4 regions of the Mesorhizobium sp. B2-4-17 genome follow, and region 3 is predicted to be linked to each of the others. Evidence: predicted binding sites of a transcription regulator. Region 3 holds the regulator's gene; each other region holds the start of a gene.
What was found. Region 3 encodes LexA, which represses DNA repair genes until DNA is damaged. Its sites were predicted from a motif close to TGTTCNNNNTGTGTTCNG; they were not measured.
Positions count from the first base shown of each region.

Region 1 (4,723 bases), on a different contig from region 3:
CCAAGGTGCGGCGCACCGAAAAGCAGGCGGCCAACGGCGCGATGGGAACGCTGGTCAAGGATCCGAAGACCGGCGAATACCGGCTGGCCAAGGACTGAACATCATCCCCCATACGACTGACGCCGTGGACACCGACATCGGTTCGCGCACCTGGCATGCGCATGCCAAAATCAATCTGGCGCTGCATATCACCGGCAGGCGCCCCGACGGTTATCACCTGATAGAAAGCCTGGCAGTGTTCACGCGTTTTGGCGACCGGGTCGAGATCGCGCTCGCCGACAGCGACGATTTCATCGTGTCCGGCCGTTATGCGCCGGCAGTTCCCCTGGACGACAGCAACCTCGTACTCAAGGCGCGCGATGCCTTGCGGAAATCGGCTGCATCCGAAAGAACCCCGCCCGTCGTCATCAGGCTCGAGAAAAACCTGCCGGTCGCCTCCGGCGTCGGCGGCGGATCGAGCGACGCGGCGGCGGCCCTGCGCGGGCTGGCACGGACATGGAGCCTGGACATCGATGGCGCCGAACTGGCGCGGATCGGCCTCTCGCTTGGCGCCGACATACCGATGTGCCTGGCGGCAAAGCCGCTGGTGGCGCGCGGCATTGGTGACGAACTGTCGATGGTGCCGGACTTTTCAGCGCTGGGACTGGTGCTGGTCAATCCTGGAGTGCCGCTCCCGACGGCGGACGTCTTCGCGGCGCTTTCCCATCGCGACAACGAGCCATTGCCGCCGTTGCCGCGCAGCATCGATTTTCACAGCCTGCGCAATTGGCTGGAGGTCACCCGCAACGATCTCGAGCCGGCGGCCGTTGCCATGCAGCCCGCCATAGGCAGGGCGCTTTCATGGCTGAACAAGGCCGGATCAGGATTTTCGCGCATGTCCGGATCGGGCGCGACATGTTTCGGCCTGTTCGAGACCGGCAATGTCGCCAAGCGCGCGGCCGCCGAGATCCGAAGCCGCCAGCCCGACTGGTTCGTCGCGGCAACGCGCAGCATGACATCGGAGGCTGAGTGAGATGGCCACGACTGACGAGGGCCGTTCTTTCATTCCCGTGCGCATCGCGGTGCTGACCGTTTCGGACACGCGCGGCCTCGCCGACGACAAATCCGGCCAGACGCTGGCAGACCGCATCACCGAGGCCGGCCACATCCTGGCCGCCCGCGATATCGTTACCGACGACCGTGACAAAATCCGTGACAAGGTGCTTGGCTGGTCGAAGGACACGGGGATCGACGTCGTCATCACCACCGGCGGCACCGGCTTCACCGGCCGAGACGTGACGCCGGAGGCGCTGGAGCCGATCTTCGAAAAGCGTATGGACGGCTTTTCGGAAGTGTTCCACCGCATCTCCTACGACAAGATCGGCACCTCGACGATCCAGAGCCGGGCGACCGGCGGCGTCGTCAACGCCACCTTCGTCTTCGTGCTGCCGGGCTCGCCCGGCGCCTGCAAGGACGCCTGGGACGGCATCCTCAAGGCGCAACTCGACTATCGGCACATGCCCTGCAACTTCGTCGAGATCATGCCGCGCCTGGACGAGCATCTGCGGCGCGGAAAAGCCGCTCCATGAAAACCAAAGGCTGAATGGCTTTCCAAGCGCCATTTCCAAAAACGGAACGGCAGCGGCGCCTCCGCTAACCCGCGTCACATTTTCTGCAATGCGAAACAGCCGTTGCAAAATATCACTTCGAAGAGCGGTGTTCCTGCTTGGCCGGGGCGACCCAGATCTCGGCGTCGAGTTTCTTTGTCGCCAGGCCGCGCGCAAGAGCCGCGGCGCTGCCGGCGTTCTTCGACAGGGACGCGGCCTGACGCTTGCTGATCACCAGCCCTTCGGCGAGCGCCCGGTTTCCCGAAAAGACGCGGGCCAGGAACGGCGCGCGGCTGCCCCGCGCGCGTGAGAAGCGCGCCGCCATGGTTTGCCTGGCCGTGTGGACGACGACCGCCTCGATCCAGCCCTCCACCAGCCGTGAGCCCGGTTCCAGCAGCAACAGCCAATCACCCTTGGCCTGCCGGATGCCGGCGGCGATGCCGCCGCTCGCCACATACTGGCAACCGGCGTGCTCGGCGACATAATGCGTCTGGTCGGTGGAACCTGTGTCGCAGACGACGACCTCGCGCACCACGCCCTCGACCGCCCCGCCAATCAACGAGCCGAGCGTGCGGGCAAGAGCCTCCTCGTCATTGCGGGTTTCGATGAGAACACTGAGCATGTCAGCCGAATAGCGGAAACCCGCGCACAGCGCCAGTTTTGCAACGCAACATAGAAAGTTCTTGCTTTGTTCTCATAGGCGAAATAGGAATAATTTCATGAGCAGAGCGATTCGACACAACATGGACACTCCTTGGGAGCGGGCAAAGATGGAACCGATCATGCGTGCCGACATTGCCGCCTTTGGGGCAGGAAGAGCCGAGATGGCCAATGCGATGATCGAGCAGAGCGGCATGCGCATCCGTCCGGACCGCAACCGCGGCCGGTCGGCGGGCATCAATCCGTCCGGCCGGTTCGAACCTGTCAGCCGGCATGTTTTCGATGATGGCTGGAGTTCCCTGGAGGAACTGCCCCCGTTCAAGACCGAGGTGCAGGTGGAAAAACCGCGCACCATCATCACCCGCAATGAATCGCCCGATATCTCCTTCGACCGGTCAATCAACCCTTATCGCGGCTGCGAGCATGGCTGCGTCTATTGCTTCGCGCGACCGACACACGCGTTCATGGGCCTGTCGCCTGGCCTGGATTTCGAATCCAAGCTGTTCGCCAAGCCGGATGCGGCACGCTTGCTCGACAAGGAACTGTCTAAGGATGGCTACCAGCCGCGCACCATCGCCATCGGCACCAACACCGACCCCTACCAGCCGATCGAGAAGCAGTACCGGATCATGCGCGAGATCCTCGAAGTGCTGGAAGCGCGCGGCCATCCGGTCGGCATCGTCACCAAGTCCGCTCTGGTGACGCGCGACATCGATATCTTGTCGCGCATGGCCGAACGTGGGCTCGCCAAGGTGGCGCTGTCGGTGACGACAATGGATCGCATGCTGGCCAGGACCATGGAGCCGCGGGCGTCAACGCCGTCCAAGCGGCTAGAAGCGATCAGGCAGCTTTCGGATGCCGGCATTCCAACTTCGGTGATGGTGGCGCCGATCATCCCCGGTCTTACCGACCAGGAAATGGAACGGATCCTCGATTCGGCGCGTGCCGCCGGCGCGCGCGAGGCGGGCTATGTCGTGCTGCGCCTGCCGCTGGAAGTCAGCCCGATCTTCAAGGACTGGCTGCTGCGCCACTATCCCGACCGCTATCGCCACGTGATGTCGCTGATCCGCTCGATGCGTGACGGCAAGGACTATGATTCGGAATGGGGCAAGCGCATGAAGGGCGCCGGACCCTATGCCTGGCAGATCGGCCGCCGCTTCGAGATCACCGCCAAACGACTCGGACTCAACGCCGAACGGCGCACCCTGCGGACCGACCAATTCGTCGCTGCCGGAAAGGACCAGGAGCAGTTGATGCTGCTCTGAAGATCCCAAAGCGCTGCGGCAGTTTCATTGCTGCCAAGCAAAAAATCCCGTCCGGCCTGCCCCGGCCTGCAGACGGTGCCCTCCCGGTCCGGCGCCCCACCCGACCCGGAGGGACTTGCGGAGAATCGGAGCCGATGCGAACCTCGCCGCAACATGGCTCGCGCGCGTTCCGATTCTCCGCTTCTCTTCGAAATCGTCGAGAAGCCCGATTTCTCCTTCGAGACGAAGGCGATGGCCGACGGCCTGTGGCCGGTCGCGGGGATGGATGAGGCCGGCCGTGGCCCGCTGGCCGGGCCGGTCGTCGCCGCCGCGGTGGTGCTCGATCCCGTCAATATCCCCGAAGGGCTAGATGATTCCAAACGGCTGAGCCATTTGCAGCGCGAAGCGCTTTTCCTGCGTATCATCGGTTCGGCGCTTGGGGTTTCGATGGCGTCGATCAGCGCTGAAGGCATCGACAACAGCAACATCCTCAAGGCGAGCCTGGAAGCGATGCGCCGTGCCCTGGTCGGCCTGCCGGTAAAACCCAAGCTCGCGCTCGCCGACGGACGCGACGTGCCGCCGGGACTGCCGTGCGACGGGCGCGCGCTGATCAAGGGCGATCAGCGCTCGCAGTCGATCGCGGCCGCTTCCATCGTTGCCAAGGTGATGCGCGACCGCATGATGTGCGGCTGCGGCCACCACCACGAACGATACGGGTTCGAGGTCCATATGGGCTACGCCACGGCCCGGCATCGCACGGCGATCGAGGCGCATGGCCCGGTCGCGCGACTTCACCGCGTATCGTTCGCGCCATTCAGGCTGGGCGGTGCCGAGGTCATTGAAGAAGAGGTCCTCGCTGGGTTGGATTAAACACTTAGTCCGCTATCGGTCACTTCCCGCATAACGCACAGCCGAATGGCTGCTTCTGGTTTCGCTTAGCCAATAACGGGATCGACCGGCGCTGACCGGCAGGGGTCGCGATTTCATAGGATGTACCGCCAAGGCTTAGGCTTAGCGCCGACCTTGTCACAGCAGCAACGGCCCAAGACAACTCGGCCGCTGTCCAGTGATTTCCCACCAGCTTTCAGGTGTGCACCGTCCCCATCGCGCGATTCTCACCCTTGGGAGCGTTGAATAGGAGGGTGACCAGGAGAACCGCAGCGCCGTTTGCCCAGTAGTAGAAGGCGTCCAGACCCTGGAGGCCGAGCGCGAAGGGCACTGCGACGAAGACAA
Region 1 covers NZ_VFUX01000002.1:137,398-142,120, reverse strand. Annotated here, with positions in the region: gene FJ548_RS02385 (membrane protein) at 1-98, shown strand, start outside; gene FJ548_RS02380 (4-(cytidine 5'-diphospho)-2-C-methyl-D-erythritol kinase) at 125-1,012, shown strand; gene moaB (molybdenum cofactor biosynthesis protein B) at 1,014-1,568, shown strand; gene FJ548_RS02370 (glycosyltransferase) at 1,681-2,208, opposite strand; gene FJ548_RS02365 (PA0069 family radical SAM protein) at 2,357-3,511, shown strand; gene FJ548_RS02360 (ribonuclease HII) at 3,665-4,360, shown strand; gene FJ548_RS02355 (hypothetical protein) at 4,575-4,723, opposite strand, start outside.
Region 1: the regulator LexA is predicted to act here: its motif matches at 2,265-2,282, upstream of FJ548_RS02365 (PA0069 family radical SAM protein).

Region 2 (4,723 bases), on a different contig from region 3:
GACGCAGGACAAGCGTGTAGAGCTCGTCCCGGCTGCCGAAATAGTGGGTGATAAGACTAGGCGAGATTCCCGCCTTCATACCGATCTGGCGGATCGAACTCTGCTCGATGCCAAGCTCGTGAATGGTGTCAATGGCAGCCTCAATGATCTGCTTCTGCCGAATAGGTTGCATTCCCACTTTTGGCATCGGTTCCCTCCTGTTAGCGCCATCTTGCATTTTTTTATTGTACACGCCAACAAAAAAGATATGATTGTTGGAGCGTTCAACAAAAACAGGGGAACTCCGATGAAAGCCTTTGCCCTTTATGCAAGCGCCGCGCTGACCATCTTCATGGCCGCCGCACCTGCGCACGCCGATCCCGAGAGCTGCCGGAAGGTGAAATTCTCCGACCTCAGCTGGACGGACCTTTCGCTGACGAATGCGACGGCGTCCGTCATACTGACTTCCTTGGGCTATGAACCGGAACAGACCATTCTGGGTCTGCCGGTGACCTTCGAAAGCTTGAAAAACAAGGATATCGACGTTTTCCTGGGAAATTGGCTTCCCGTCCAGGAACAGGAATTCAAATCATACATCGACAACGGCGATGTCGATGTCCTCACCACCAACCTGACGGGCGCCAAGTTCACGCTGGCCGTGCCGACCTATGTCGCGAAGGCGGGGGTGACCTCGTACGATGATCTTTCGAAATTCTCTGACAAATTCAACTCAACGATCTACGGCATCGAAGCGGGCTCAAACCAGCCGCTGCTCGATATAATTTCCGCCGGAAGGCACGGTCTCAAGGACTGGAATGTCGTCGAGTCCAGCGAGGCGGCTATGTTGACCCAGGTCGACAAGATGACCAAGGGAAAGGAATGGATCGTTTTCCTGGCTTGGGCGCCACATCCCATGAACCTCAAGTTCGATCTGACTTACCTGAGTGGCGGCGACAAGGAATATGGTCCCAACTTTGGTGGGGCGACGGTTCGGACGCTGACGCGCAAGGGCTACCGCCAGGAATGCCCGAACGTGACCAAGTTCCTGGAAAACCTGCACTTCGACATCGACTATGAGAACAATGGCATGAACGAAATCATGACCAACAGCGTCGAGCCGGTAGACGCAGCGCGCAAATTGATAAAGCAGTACCCCGACAAGCTGACCGCATGGTTGGATGGTGTGAAGACGTTCGACGGCAAGGACGGTTATGCTGCAGTCAAGGCAGCTGTGATCACAAACTGACCATCATCGCCTGATCGGTGATCTGCGGGCATTGACGAGCCTCGGGACGATACCTCCCCCGCCCAAGTGCCGACGGGGGAGCTCTGGGAACCATGCGTGACTGGAATATCAGCAAATGGTGCCGCCGCCCTTCCCTCGACTTGGCCGTCCTTGCATTCCTGACCGAATGTGGGCCTGACGATGCAGCCAAAAGTGAAAAGTTCTCGCTCATCGATGAGGAAATTTACGACGCGCCTATCAAGACCCAGATTTCACAGAACATCGTTGCCTCGGGTGTTCCCACAAAGGAAGAATTGGAAGCGGAAATTTTGAAGCGGTATCGGGCCGCCGAACAACGCACAGCTTTCCGGTATCACAGCTCCCCAACAACATTTACCTCTATGTGTATGGAAGCGAGGAACAGGCCCGCGCCGGGCAGGGTTTGTGGATTGCGATGCTCGCGAAAAACTATGGTGACACAGGAGATCCGAAGGTAGTCATCGAGGAAGGCCGTCTCGCCGCGCTCTCCGCTGCTCCGGAGGACCGCTTTGGCTTATCCGAGGAAATGCGGAGAGCGATCTTTAAGGAAAGCGGCGAGGCGGAAGCCAGGGCGACTCGTGAAGCCATGGAGCGCGTCCCGAACACCGAACCGATGGCGCAGACCAAGCTCGAAGTGGATCTGGCCGAGAAGTTCAAAGCCGATCTAGTTGCCAAGCAAGGAATCAGTGAGCAGCAGCTGCTCGAAATACAGGCTGAAGGTGTGACCAAGGGATGGCCGATGTGATGAAATATGCCTCGCGCATGAGGTTGCGCTACGCAGGGGAGCATGCCGCAACGATGGACTGGCCGTCTAGCATCTAGCCAATCGGCTACAAGTCCGTTGCAACTTCCACGGCGGCTTGTTCCTGTAATGTTCTTGATTTGATCAAGAAATTGTGATTGTCTGCCGAAGAGGCCATTTCGGGCCTGATCGCACGGGCTGAGGCCAGCCCGTATCCGGGGGCAACACGATGGTGGCGCGGGTTCGCACGGTCGCTTTCCAGGGCATCGAGGCCGTGCCGGTCGACGTGCAGGTGATGGTCGCGCCGGGCAAGGTCGGCATGCAGATCGTCGGCTTGCCCGACAAGGCGGTAGCCGAAAGCCGCGAGCGGGTGCAGGCGGCACTTCATGCGTCGGGCCTGTCGATGCCGTCGAAGAAGGTGACGGTCAATCTCGCGCCCGCCGACCTGCCGAAGGAGGGCAGCCACTACGACCTGCCGATCGCGCTTGGCCTGATGGCTGCTCTCGGCGCCATTCCGGGCGACATGCTGGCCGGCTACGTCGTTCTCGGCGAATTGTCGCTCGACGGCACGGTTGCCGCCGTTGCCGGCGCCTTGCCGGCGGCGATCGGCGCCAATGCCGAAGGCAAGGGCCTGATCTGCCCGTTCGCCTGTGGACCGGAAGCCGCCTGGGCCGGCAGCGATTTCGACATATTGGCGCCGCGCAGCCTGATCGCGATCGCCAACCATTTCCGCGGCACGCAGGTGCTGTCGCGGCCCGAAGCCGGCATCCACGCCTCGGCGCGCGACCTGCCCGACCTCGCCGACATCAAGGGCCAGGAGACGGCCAAGCGCGCGCTCGAAGTGGCGGCAGCCGGCGGCCACAATCTCTTGATGGTCGGCCCGCCGGGCTCGGGCAAATCGATGCTGGCGCAGCGGCTGCCGTCGATTCTGCCGCCGCTGGCACCGAAGGAACTTTTGGAAGTCTCGATGATCGCCTCGGTGGCGGGCGAACTCGGCGAAGGCAAGCTGACCGACCGGCGGCCGTTCCGCGCCCCGCATCATTCAGCCTCGATGGCGGCGATGGTCGGCGGCGGGTTGCGGGCGCGGCCCGGCGAAGTGTCGCTCGCGCATCACGGCGTGCTGTTCCTCGACGAATTTCCCGAATTCACGCCGCAGACGCTCGACGCGCTGCGCCAGCCGCTGGAGACCGGCGACTGCATGATCGCGCGCGCCAACCATCGCGTCACCTATCCGGCGCGCATCCAGCTGGTGGCGGCGATGAACCCGTGCCGCTGCGGCATGGCCGGCGAACCCGGCTATCGCTGCCTGCGCGGCGAACGCTGCCGCACCGACTACCAGGCGCGCATTTCCGGTCCGCTGCTCGACCGCATCGATCTCAGGATCGAAGTGCCGGCCGTTTCGGCCAGCGACCTGATCCGGCCGGACCGCGCGGAGAAGAGTGCCGATGTGGCGCTGCGCGTGGCGCGTGCCCGCACCCTTCAGCGCGAACGCTTCGAGCGGCTCGGCGCCGCCCGCGCCACCACCAACGCCCATTGCGCGCCGGCGGTCATCGAGGAGATCGCCATGCCGGATACCGCGGGCCTGTCGCTGCTCAAGGATGCCAGCGAAAAACTCGCCTTTTCCGCGCGGGCCTATCACCGCGTGCTGAAAGTGGCGCGGACATTGGCCGATCTCGACGCCAGCGAAACCGTCGGCCGCATCCATCTGGCCGAGGCGATTTCCTATCGCATGAGTTCGGAGCGGATGGCGCAGGCGGCGTAGCAAGCGGCCGTTGCAACACAGATCCGTCCACATTGAAGGAATTGAAGGGCGGATTTGCCTTCCGGGCTTCAACCGTTGAGAAGTCCCGCTGGCGACGTGGGAGAAGCCGTTTCAGAAGATACCAGGGGTAGTTGCGAACGCCGGCCCATATAGCGGCCCCCACCAGCGCTGTGAGGACGGCGTATCCTGCCAGAGTCCGAATAGAAGGCCGGCTCAACGTTACGAACAAAATCCAAGAAGCAGAGGGGCGGGAAGGAGGTCGGCGGCGAAGTCGGTCACGATCTTGACAGATTGAGCCAGCAACCGTCCCGATTCTGTATCTTGTTTCTGCAATTCGTGACGATCTGCCCACTCTATGAAGCCGTTGAATTGTGCCGCTCTCGAGCGCCTTTGAGACCCTATACGCGATATCGTCGGCGATTATAGGATCGTCGGAAAAATGATTCGATATATTCCGTTTGGAACCTATGTCCATCCACGCGCGCGTGTCGGAAGACAACGCTTCCCTGGCATTGGCAGCCTATTGTGTGGTCCCCCGCGCCAAAGTGTCTGTGCGGTCTCGGACCCCTGTTCACTCCCATCTGTCGCGAAACGGTTTCTGTCGCTCGGATGGGTACGATTTCCTTTGGGCCGTGGTGGTGTCGATCTCGACGATGACCCGAGCGGTAATCTTGACTGTCACCTTACCTGTCTCATCATCAACGCGCGTCACGTACCCCGTTATCGCCACCTTTTCGCCGGGCTTCGCTTTCCTCGGAGGCTCAATGGCAATTGGGAGGGTGGAGCTTGGAATGCTCACACATGCTCGGCCACTCCGACGCACCATCAAGATAGTCGCCGTCAGCGTCACCTCATCGCCGATGTCTATGCTCCGCCCCATACCTGGATTCCGGCACCGATGATGGGCTCATCAAGACATTGCTAATATAGCGGTGGCGCAGTGACGCAAAGATGACAGTTGTCGCCCACCTCGCAA
Region 2 covers NZ_VFUX01000007.1:73,389-78,111, forward strand. Annotated here, with positions in the region: gene betI (transcriptional regulator BetI) at 1-187, opposite strand, end outside; gene choX (choline ABC transporter substrate-binding protein) at 287-1,225, shown strand; gene FJ548_RS07645 (hypothetical protein) at 1,659-1,988, shown strand; gene FJ548_RS07650 (YifB family Mg chelatase-like AAA ATPase) at 2,215-3,747, shown strand.
Region 2: the regulator LexA is predicted to act here: its motif matches at 2,105-2,122, upstream of FJ548_RS07650 (YifB family Mg chelatase-like AAA ATPase).

Region 3 (4,723 bases):
TTGCCAAGCCTGTAGCGGTCGTCGTGCTGACGGCGCTCTGTGCGCTTGCGTCGCGTTCCTGGCCAAAAACCCATCTGTGTTTCACGGCGATGCTGCTGTGCGCGCTGGGCCTGCTCGCGGCGAAGGTCGAAACATGGCGGGCCGGAACACGAATGCTGGGCTCGGAGATTTCGACTGAAGTGACGGGTCGCGTCGTCTCGCTCGATCGGATGGAGACCGGCCGCATCCGGCTGACCATTGACGTGACGTCCACCGCCCGGCCGAAACTGCGCTATGCGCCGGAAAGGGTCCGGCTTTCGGCACGCAAGATACCGCGGGAATTGACCGCCGGCTCGTTGATATCAGGCTATGCCAAACTCTTGCCGCCGACCGGTCCGGTGCGGCCGGACAGCTATGATTTCTCCTTCGACAGCTATTTCGCCGGCATCGGCGGCAGCGGGTTTTTTCTCGGCAATCCCAGGATTGTCACAGCCGAGGACGATGACATGCCGCTTTCGGCTCGCCTGTCCTCTGCGGTGGAAAATGCCCGCCAATCCATCGCTGGCCGCATCACAGGTATCGTCGGCGGCGCCGAGGGCGAGATCGCAGCGGCACTGATCGTCGGCGTGCGCGCCGGCATTCCCGACGAAATCAACGAGGCGATGCGGCGAACCGGCATCTATCACATCATATCCATTTCCGGACTGCATATGGCGCTGGTCGCCGGCACGGTCATGGGTCTGCTGCGCGGCGCCTTCGCGCTGTTTCCAGATTCTTCCGCACGAAGGCCGGTGAAGAAATACGCGGCCGCCGCAGCGCTGTTCTCGATCGCTGCCTATCTCGTCATTTCGGGCATCGTCGTTGCCGCCGAACGCAGCTTCATCATGCTGGCGGTGATGCTGATCGCGGTTCTGTTCGATCGCGCGGCTCTGACCATGCGCAATCTGGCGATCTCGGCGGTCGCCGTTATCCTGGTCTCGCCGCATGAAGTGGTCGGACCGAGTTTCCAGATGTCGTTCGCCGCGACCGCTGCCCTGGTCGGCGCCTATGCCGGTTGGGCGGATTATCGCGCGAGGAAGATCAGAACGCCTCCGCCCAGACGAACACCGGCCGGTTTTCTCATGGGCAAACTCGTCGCGCTCACAGGAGGCGTGGCAATGACATCCATTATTGCCGGCAGCGCCACGGCGCTGTTTGCCATTTGGCATTTCCAGCGTGTATCGCCGCTCAGCTTGTTCGCCAATCTGGCCGTCATGCCGATCGTTTCGGTCGTGATGTTCCTGGCCGTCGCCAGCGCGTTGCTCATGCCGTTCGGCTTGGATGCGCCATCCCTTTACCTGATGGGCAAGGGCCTGACGGCAATGATCGCCATATCGGCGTGGATATCGGAACGCTCTCCTGTCGATGCGGTCGGGCTGATTTCCCAGCAATCCGTGCTGCTGGTGACGGTCGCCCTGGTCATCGCGACGATGGCGACGACATGGCTGCGGCTCGCCGCACTCCCGTTCGCGCTTGCCGGCCTGTTGACTGTGTCGGATACGCGCACGCCCGATGTGCTGATCTCGGAAGATGCCCGGCTGGTCGCGGTGCCGATCGGCGGTGGCGAACTCGCGGTCAGCCGGGCACGCCCGAACGAATTCACCGTCGACAACTGGAAACGTGCATTGGTATCCGAAAGCATCGTCGTGCCGGAGGTGTTCAACAAGACAGACGGGCAGTTCGCCATTGCCGATGCCGTAAACCTGCCGCCGGGGGCACCGTTCTACTGCACCGACGGCGTCTGCCTCGCCAGGCACCCGTCCGGAGCGATTATCGCGCATGTCGAAGACCGCAAGGATACCTGGAAAGCCTGCGGTTTCGCCGACGTGATCGTCGTCAACGACGCGACTGGCTATGACGCCTGCCATAACCCGCTGGTTCTCGTCGTCACCAAACGGCAACTCGCTCGCAAAGGGAGTGCTGCGGTCTTCTTCGACCGCCAATCGGCGACTGGCCCACCAATCGTCAGCTTCGCCGTCGACAGGCCATACCGTCCCTGGCATGAACAGCGCAAATTCTCGCGCGAGGCGAGGGGCCTGCCGCCCTATAAAAAGCCTGACAATACCAGCGCGCCAGTGCCTGCTCAGTAGCGCCTGATCAGCCCGACGAGTTTGCCTTGCACCTTGACCCTGTCCGGCCCGAAAATGCGGGTCTCGTAGGCCGGGTTGGCGGCTTCAAGGGCAATCGAAGCTCCCTTGCGGCGGAACCGTTTCAGGGTCGCTTCCTCTTCGTCGACCAGCGCCACGACGATCTCGCCCGGGCTCGCTGTATCGGCGTTGCGGATGATGACCGTGTCGCCATCGAAGATCCCGGCCTCGATCATCGAGTCGCCCTTGACCTCCAGCGCATAGTGCTCGCCGCCCATGATCATGTCAGGCGGGACCGAGATGGAATGCGTCTGATGCTGGATGGCATCGATCGGCACACCGGCGGCGATACGGCCCATCACCGGGATCGAGACCGCGGGAACCGCATCGTCGTCATTGCCGGCCGCGGGCAAGCGCGACGGCGCCGGCTTGATCTGGCGACCAAGGTTGCCCTGACCGAGGCTGCCCTGGATGACACTTGGCGAAAATTTTTTTGCCGCGTTGAGGCCGGGCGCGATCGAATCCGGCAACCGCAGCACCTCCAGTGCGCGCGCCCTGTTGGGCAGTCTCCGAATAAAGCCACGTTCCTCCAGCGCCGTGATCAGGCGGTGGATCCCCGACTTGGAGGCAAGATCAAGAGCCTCTTTCATCTCGTCGAAGGAAGGCGGGATGCCGCTTTCCTTGAGCCGTTCATGAATGAACATCAGCAGTTCATGTTGCTTGCGCGTCAGCATGGCGGCCCCCAAGGCATTGAACGAAGGGTCTGAATCGGAATCGAAAAACAAACCCAGAACAAACACTATCTGTTCCAGTTGTGTTCCGCAACCGTTTAAAGTTTAGTGAATTTGTTAAGGGGTTCGAAATTTTTGCCGCCGGCAACAAACGGCAACCGACGCTTACCGACGATTTCTGCCCCGGACACACGCATTGAAATCGTTTTGGTTAATGGCCTGTGGCCCACCCCTTGTTGAGGTTTGGCTTCAGTCGTTTGAAAGGCGCACGGGGCGGATTTATGGAGTCGCCCAGTGTCATCCCAGCGGAACGAAACGAAACCAAAACGCCAACGTTCGCCAGCTCGCTTGGGGGATGGATCCGTGTGTAAGCGTCGGACGGCGCGGAAGCGCCGAAATCATCCGGAAACCGCTTTCAGGCTGCCGGCGCGTGCGGTGTAGTTGTTGGCGCTGCTGTCTTCGCTGTGAACATAGACGTGCAGCGTGTAGCCGATATGCGCCGTCATCAATGCCTTTGCCCGCTCGACATCACGATCGAGCGCCGCCTCCATGATCGCGGTGTGATGCTCGATCGCGATCGCCTCGCGCAGTGCGTCCATGGCCTCTCCATAGCCATGCTTGAGGCCGGCCGCTGCCCGCAAAGTCGGCGCCAGGCCGAGAAAACGATGATGTCGCCGCAGCTGATCCGCGATCGTCGAGCGGAATCGCAGCAGCCAGTTGGACGTCGCAGCACTCAGCAGCGCCGCGTGAAAGGCCTCGTGGCTTTCGTCCCATTGATCGACGGCCGCATCCGAGGGGTCGTCAACCGCGGTCTTGCAGCGAGAGAGCCGGTAATGAGCGGTGACAACGGCATCTTCCCATTGCCTGTCGCCTTTTTCCATCGATTCCAGGAACAGGGGCATCTCGACAACCATCCGCGCGCGCGCCAGGTCCTCGAGTTCGGCCCGCGACACGGGAGCGACGGCAAAGCCGCGATTGCTGATGGCAGTGACAAGGCGCTCGGCTTCAAGCCGAGACAATGCTTCACGCAGCGGCGTCCAGCCGACGCCATATGTGCCGCGCAGCGCACTCAACTTGAGCGGCGCACCCGGCATGAGGCGCGTCGTCAGAATATCGCGCCGCAGCAGCTGATAGGCCGCCTCCGTCTTTGTGGAACTATTCTGATCCTGCATCGCAGTCCGTCCATCGTCAGGCTCGGAAAATTATATATCATGGCGGTGCATGGCAAGAATTATATATAATGTTTGACATGGACCGGCGGACTGACCATGATCGCCTGATGTGCCGTCTTTAAGCGGCGCTAATCAAATCTGGGAGGAAATGATGTTGAAGTCGAAATGGCTGTCAGGATTGGCCCTGGCAGGCGCCTTGATGGTCAGCGCCGGCAGCGCCGCGGCTGATCAGATTCGTATCGGCATAGCCAATTTCGGAGAGCATCCTCAGTTGAATGCCGCCATAGCCGGTTTCAAGAAGGCGCTGACGGACAACGGCTTCGTCGAGGGCAAGGACGTCGTCTACACCGAGAGCCATACCAATTTCGACGCATCGCTGGTGCCGCAGATGATCGCCAAGCTGCAGGCAGAGCAGCCCAAGCTGATTTACACCATCACCACGCCGGTCTCGCAGATCGCCAAGAAGGCGCTCGCAGGGTCCGACATTCCGATCGTCTTTGCCGCGGTCACCGATCCGGTCGCGGCCAAGCTGGTGCCGTCATGGGACTCCGGAGACGAAGGCATGACCGGCGCCAGCGATCTGCAGGATGTCGCCGCGGTGATGGCCTTCACCAAGAAGCTGCTGCCGAACGCCAAGCGCTTTGGCGTGCCCTACAATCCAGGCGAAGCCAATGACGTTGCCCTGATCGAAAAGATCAAGGCGGCGGCACCCGCG
Region 3 covers NZ_VFUX01000006.1:75,360-80,082, forward strand. Annotated here, with positions in the region: gene FJ548_RS06820 (ComEC/Rec2 family competence protein) at 1-2,108, shown strand, start outside; gene lexA (transcriptional repressor LexA) at 2,102-2,839, opposite strand; gene FJ548_RS06830 (GntR family transcriptional regulator) at 3,235-4,008, opposite strand; gene FJ548_RS06835 (ABC transporter substrate-binding protein) at 4,160-4,723, shown strand, end outside.

Region 4 (4,723 bases), on a different contig from region 3:
GGCTCGGCGAGCGCTCGCACGACAATGGCGCGACATGGCGGATGGAGGTCGAGTTCCTGGCGCGCCGAGCAACAACACCCTGACGCAGCACCCTTGTAACGATGGAGAAAACTATGTTCGACCATATCTCGATCGGTGTCCGCGACGCCAACGCCTCGAAGCGCTTCTACGACGCTGCGTTAAAGCCGCTCGGCTATACCTGCCTCAACCAGTCACCCGGTTCGCTCGGCTACGGCGCCCAGAGCGTCGCGCTGTGGGTGAACGAGGCGGCACATCCGGTGCCGGCGGACGAAAAATCCGGGCTGCACTTCTGCTTCGCCGCACCGACGCGGGACAGCGTCGATCTCTTCCATTCCGGCGCCTTGCGTGAGGGCGGCAGCGACAACGGCGCGCCGGGCCTGCGCCCCGATTATGGCGAAAACTACTACGCCGCCTTTGTCGTGGACCCGGACGGCTATCGCCTCGAGGCCCATTGCGGCATTCCCGGCTAATCCGTCGAGAACCATAGTTTCGCGGCCCTGGCAGTTCCCACCGACCGGGCTTTGCTCTACCAATATCGGAGCGTGGGCCCGGCCCGGCGGGAGGGGTCAGCGATGCCGAGTTTCGACAGCCTGTTCAATGCCTTCGTCACCATTCTCGTGACCATCGATCCGCCCGGGCTGGCGCCGCTATTCCTCGCCGTGACACGCGGCATGAACCGCGATGAGCGCCAGCAGGTCTCCGTGCGCGCTTCGGTCATCGGCTTCCTAGTGATGGCGCTGTTCGCCATCGCCGGCGCCTCGATCCTTTCGGTGTTCGGCATCACGCTTCCAGCATTCCGCGTCGCCGGCGGTTTTCTCCTGTTCTTCATCGCCTTCGAAATGGTGTTCGAGCGTCGGCAGGACCGCAAGGAGAAGATCGGCGACGTCGCCATCACCAAGGACATGATCCACAACATCGCCGCCTTCCCGCTGGCGATCCCGCTGATCGCCGGCCCCGGCGCGATTTCGGCGACGGTGCTGCTTTCAGGCTCGTTTCAGGGCTTTGCCGCGCAGGCGGCACTGGTCGGCATCATCTTCGCGTGCCTCGTCATCACCTATCTGGTGTTCGTCTTGTCGGAACGCATCGACCGCATTCTTGGCCAGACCGGCCGCTCGATCCTGACCCGCCTGCTCGGCGTCATTCTCGCCGCACTCGCTGTGCAGTTCGTCGCCGACGGCATCAAGGCGCTGATGGTGGGATAATCCGCGACAGGCGCGCCTGTCGGTCTATTTCGCCGCGGTATCGATGACCTCGAAATCGTGGGTGATCGTGGCCGTCTTGGCCATCATCGCGGAAGCCGAGCAGTACTTCTCGATCGACAGGTCGATCGCCCGCTTGACCTTGTCGGTCGAGAGCGCCCTGCCCTTGACGATGAAGTGCATATGGATGCGCGTGAACACTTTTGGGTCAGTCTCGGCCCGGTCGGCATCGAGTTCGACCACACAGTCCTCGACCGCCTCGCGGCCTTTTTCCAGGATATGGACGACATCATAGGCAGAGCAGCCGCCAGTGCCGATCAGCACCAGCTCCATCGGGCTTGGCCCCGGCGTCTTGCCATCAGGGCCGGAGGCTGTGCCCAACACGACCTTGTGGCCGCTGCCGGACTCACCGACGAAGGTGCGCTCCTCGACCCATTTTACCCGTGCTTTCACCGCTCTGTCCTTTCAGTCCTTGATCGCGCCTGCTCAGGCCAAATCAACAATGCAAAACCCCGAAAGTCCATGCAGGGCCTTCGGGGTATCGATCACGTGACGTCAGCCGTTCGGTATTGCTGTCGATCAGAACGGGATTTCGTCGTCCAGCTCGCGTGACGAGCCGCCACCACCGCCCCTCGGCGCACCGCCGCCACGGTTGAAACTCTCGTTCGGGCCGGACTGGCCGAAATCGGAGCCACGGCTGCTGCCGCCGCCGGAATAGCCGCCGACCTGGCCGCCCTCACCCTGGCCGCGTGCATCGAGCATCTGCAGCTCGCCGCGGAACTTCTGCAGCACGACTTCCGTCGTGTACTTGTCATTGCCGGTCTGGTCCTGCCATTTGCGGGTCTGCAGCTGGCCCTCGACATAGACCTTCATGCCCTTCTTCAGATACTGCTCCGCCACCTTGGCGAGCTGGTCGTTGAAGATGACGACATTGTGCCACTCGGTCTTTTCCTTGCGCTCGCCGGAATTCTTGTCGCGCCAGCTCTCCGACGTGGCGATGCGGATGTTGACGACCGGCTCGCCCGAGTTGAGGCGCCGGACTTCAGGGTCCGCGCCGAGATTGCCGACCAGAATGACCTTGTTGACGCTACCCGCCATGATACTTCTCCGCGCTCATCCGAAACAAATTTTTGTCGCAGCACCTTACAGGCTACCGAGGTCAGCCGCCTGCCAAGGCTGGCTTTTCCCACAAGGTTTTTGTTCCCTTTTCGTTCCTATATGCACTGCTGCTGATTGTCAAGGAATGGCAGCAATGGTTGAGGCCATCATATGGGGCTCAAAACAGCGCTTGCCAAATCGATAAGTATCGACTTATGCTTTTGCCATGATCGAAGCAGAAATTTTCCGCGCACTGGCCGACCCGACGCGACGCGCCGTCTTCGAGCGTCTGGCGACAAGCGAGATGAGCGTCTCGGAACTGCGCAGCGGCCTGACAGTGTCGCAGCCTGCCGTCTCGCAGCATCTGGCGGTCCTTCGCGGCGCCGGCCTGGTGGTAGAGCGGCGGGCCGGCCGCAACGCCTATTATCGTGCCGATCCGCAGGGGCTTGCCCCCCTGCTCTCCTGGATCGAACGCTACCGGACCTTCTGGCCGGAGCGCATCGAAAGGCTGAAGACGGTTTTGAAGGACATGGATCAGTGAAAGATCCGGATCAGTGAAGGACATAGGATCGATGAACGCCAAAAATCAAAGCGAAGTCGTCCCGGATGCGATCGAGTTCGAATACGATCTTGCCGAACCCCCGGAAAAAGTGTGGCGGGCGCTGACCGTGCCGGAACTGCTCGCAGCCTGGATGATGCCGAACGACATCAGGCCGCAGACCGGTAGCCGTTTTGCCTTCGCCGGAACTGAGGCGGCGATCGAATGCGAAATCCTTGAAGCCGAACCCGAACGCCTCTTGCGCTATTCCTGGCGGGAGCAGCCGGGGGATGCCGCGCGCCAGGATCCGCTCGACAGCGTCGTCACCTTCACGCTCGCCCGCACGATTTCCGGCGGCACGCATCTGCGCATTGTCCATGACGGTTTTGCCCGCACGGCAATGCCCGCTATTGCCGTGGCGGGCGCCCGCTGCCAGCTTTCGCTCGGGTTGCGTGGGGCCGGAAAGCCCATCGCCGCGAACACGCCATGCCTGCTGCTGCGCGCGGCCTGAACACGGAAATCGGAGAAGAGAAATGAGCGGCCTTGCCAGTCTGGTGCCGATGGTGATCGAGCAATCGAGCCGCGGCGAACGTGCCTTCGACATTTTCTCGCGGCTGCTCCGCGAGCGCATCATTTTCATCAACGGCGAGATCAATGACGACGTCTCGGCGCTGGTCTGCGCACAGCTCCTGTCGCTGGAATCCGACAATCCCGACAAGGAGATCTCGCTCTATATCAACTCGCCGGGCGGCGTGGTGACCAGCGGCTTCGCCATCTACGACACGATGCAATATATCAGCTGTCCGGTATCGACCGTGTGCATGGGCTTTGCCGCTTCGATGGGCTCATTCCTGCTGATGGCAGGCACGGTGGGGCGCCGCATCGCACTGCCGAACGCCACCATCCTGCTACATCAGCCGCTGGGCGGCTTCCAGGGCCAGGCTTCCGACATCCAGCGCCATGCCGAGCGCATCGGCCAGACCAAGCGCCACATGACCGAACTCTACGCCCAGCATTGCGGCCGCACCTATGAAGAGGTCGAACGCACGCTGGACCGCGACCATTTCATGACCGCCCGCGAAGCCCAGGCCTGGGGCATCGTCGACCATGTCTTCGGCACCCGCAAAAAAGCGGCTTGATCAGACCAAAAGCCAGCCGCCTGTCGAAGATTTGACGATACCGGTCTGGTTCCGATGGCGGTACGCCCCTATAGTCCCGGGATGACTGACACGCATCCGCCCAGAGTATCGCATCGCGCCATCATCGCTACGGTGCTCGCCATCACAGGTTTTGTATCCAGTACGGCGTTTGCCGAGAATGCCTCGCCATCGGCGCAGAAAAGCGCCCTGCCCGGCGTCAGCGGCGACTATCGCATTGCCAAGTCAGCCCCACAGCCGGAGCCCGACGACGCGTTCCCCGGCAACGGCAATGGTCAATTCAAGATCGGCGATACGGATGTCAGGATTTCCGGCAGCATCACCGTCGATATCGGCGCCGGCGCGATCAAGCCTCCCAGATAAGTAGTGGCCAGATAGGTAGTGGGATGAGGCCTCCAAAAGGCCCGGAGCGTTGCCAACTCCCCGCTCAAAAAGAGAACAGCCCCGCCGTGCTCTTGGCAAACGGCCGGGGCTTTCCTGGATCTATAGTCCAATCTTTTGCCGGGAGTGTACTGCCGGCGTTAGATTTCGGATGCTTCGCGGCTTTCAGCCGACGATCCGACTAGCAGTCTCTGATTTTTGGTGGGTTACGGCAGGTCACGGTTTGTCGGGTGGCGCAAACGCTAAACCCTTGACACTTATGCCTGCCGCGGCTCCAGCGACACGTGGAGCCTCAAGGGACTGTCCGGTGGCGTCATGCTCCGCTCCTC
Region 4 covers NZ_VFUX01000031.1:5,507-10,229, forward strand. Annotated here, with positions in the region: gene FJ548_RS22920 (hypothetical protein) at 1-83, shown strand, start outside; gene FJ548_RS22925 (VOC family protein) at 114-491, shown strand; gene FJ548_RS22930 (MarC family protein) at 594-1,223, shown strand; gene FJ548_RS22935 (OsmC family protein) at 1,248-1,673, opposite strand; gene ssb (single-stranded DNA-binding protein) at 1,800-2,318, opposite strand; gene FJ548_RS22945 (metalloregulator ArsR/SmtB family transcription factor) at 2,545-2,859, shown strand; gene FJ548_RS22950 (SRPBCC domain-containing protein) at 2,891-3,367, shown strand; gene FJ548_RS22955 (ATP-dependent Clp protease proteolytic subunit) at 3,390-3,995, shown strand; gene FJ548_RS22960 (hypothetical protein) at 4,077-4,376, shown strand.
Region 4: the regulator LexA is predicted to act here: its motif matches at 2,419-2,436, upstream of ssb (single-stranded DNA-binding protein).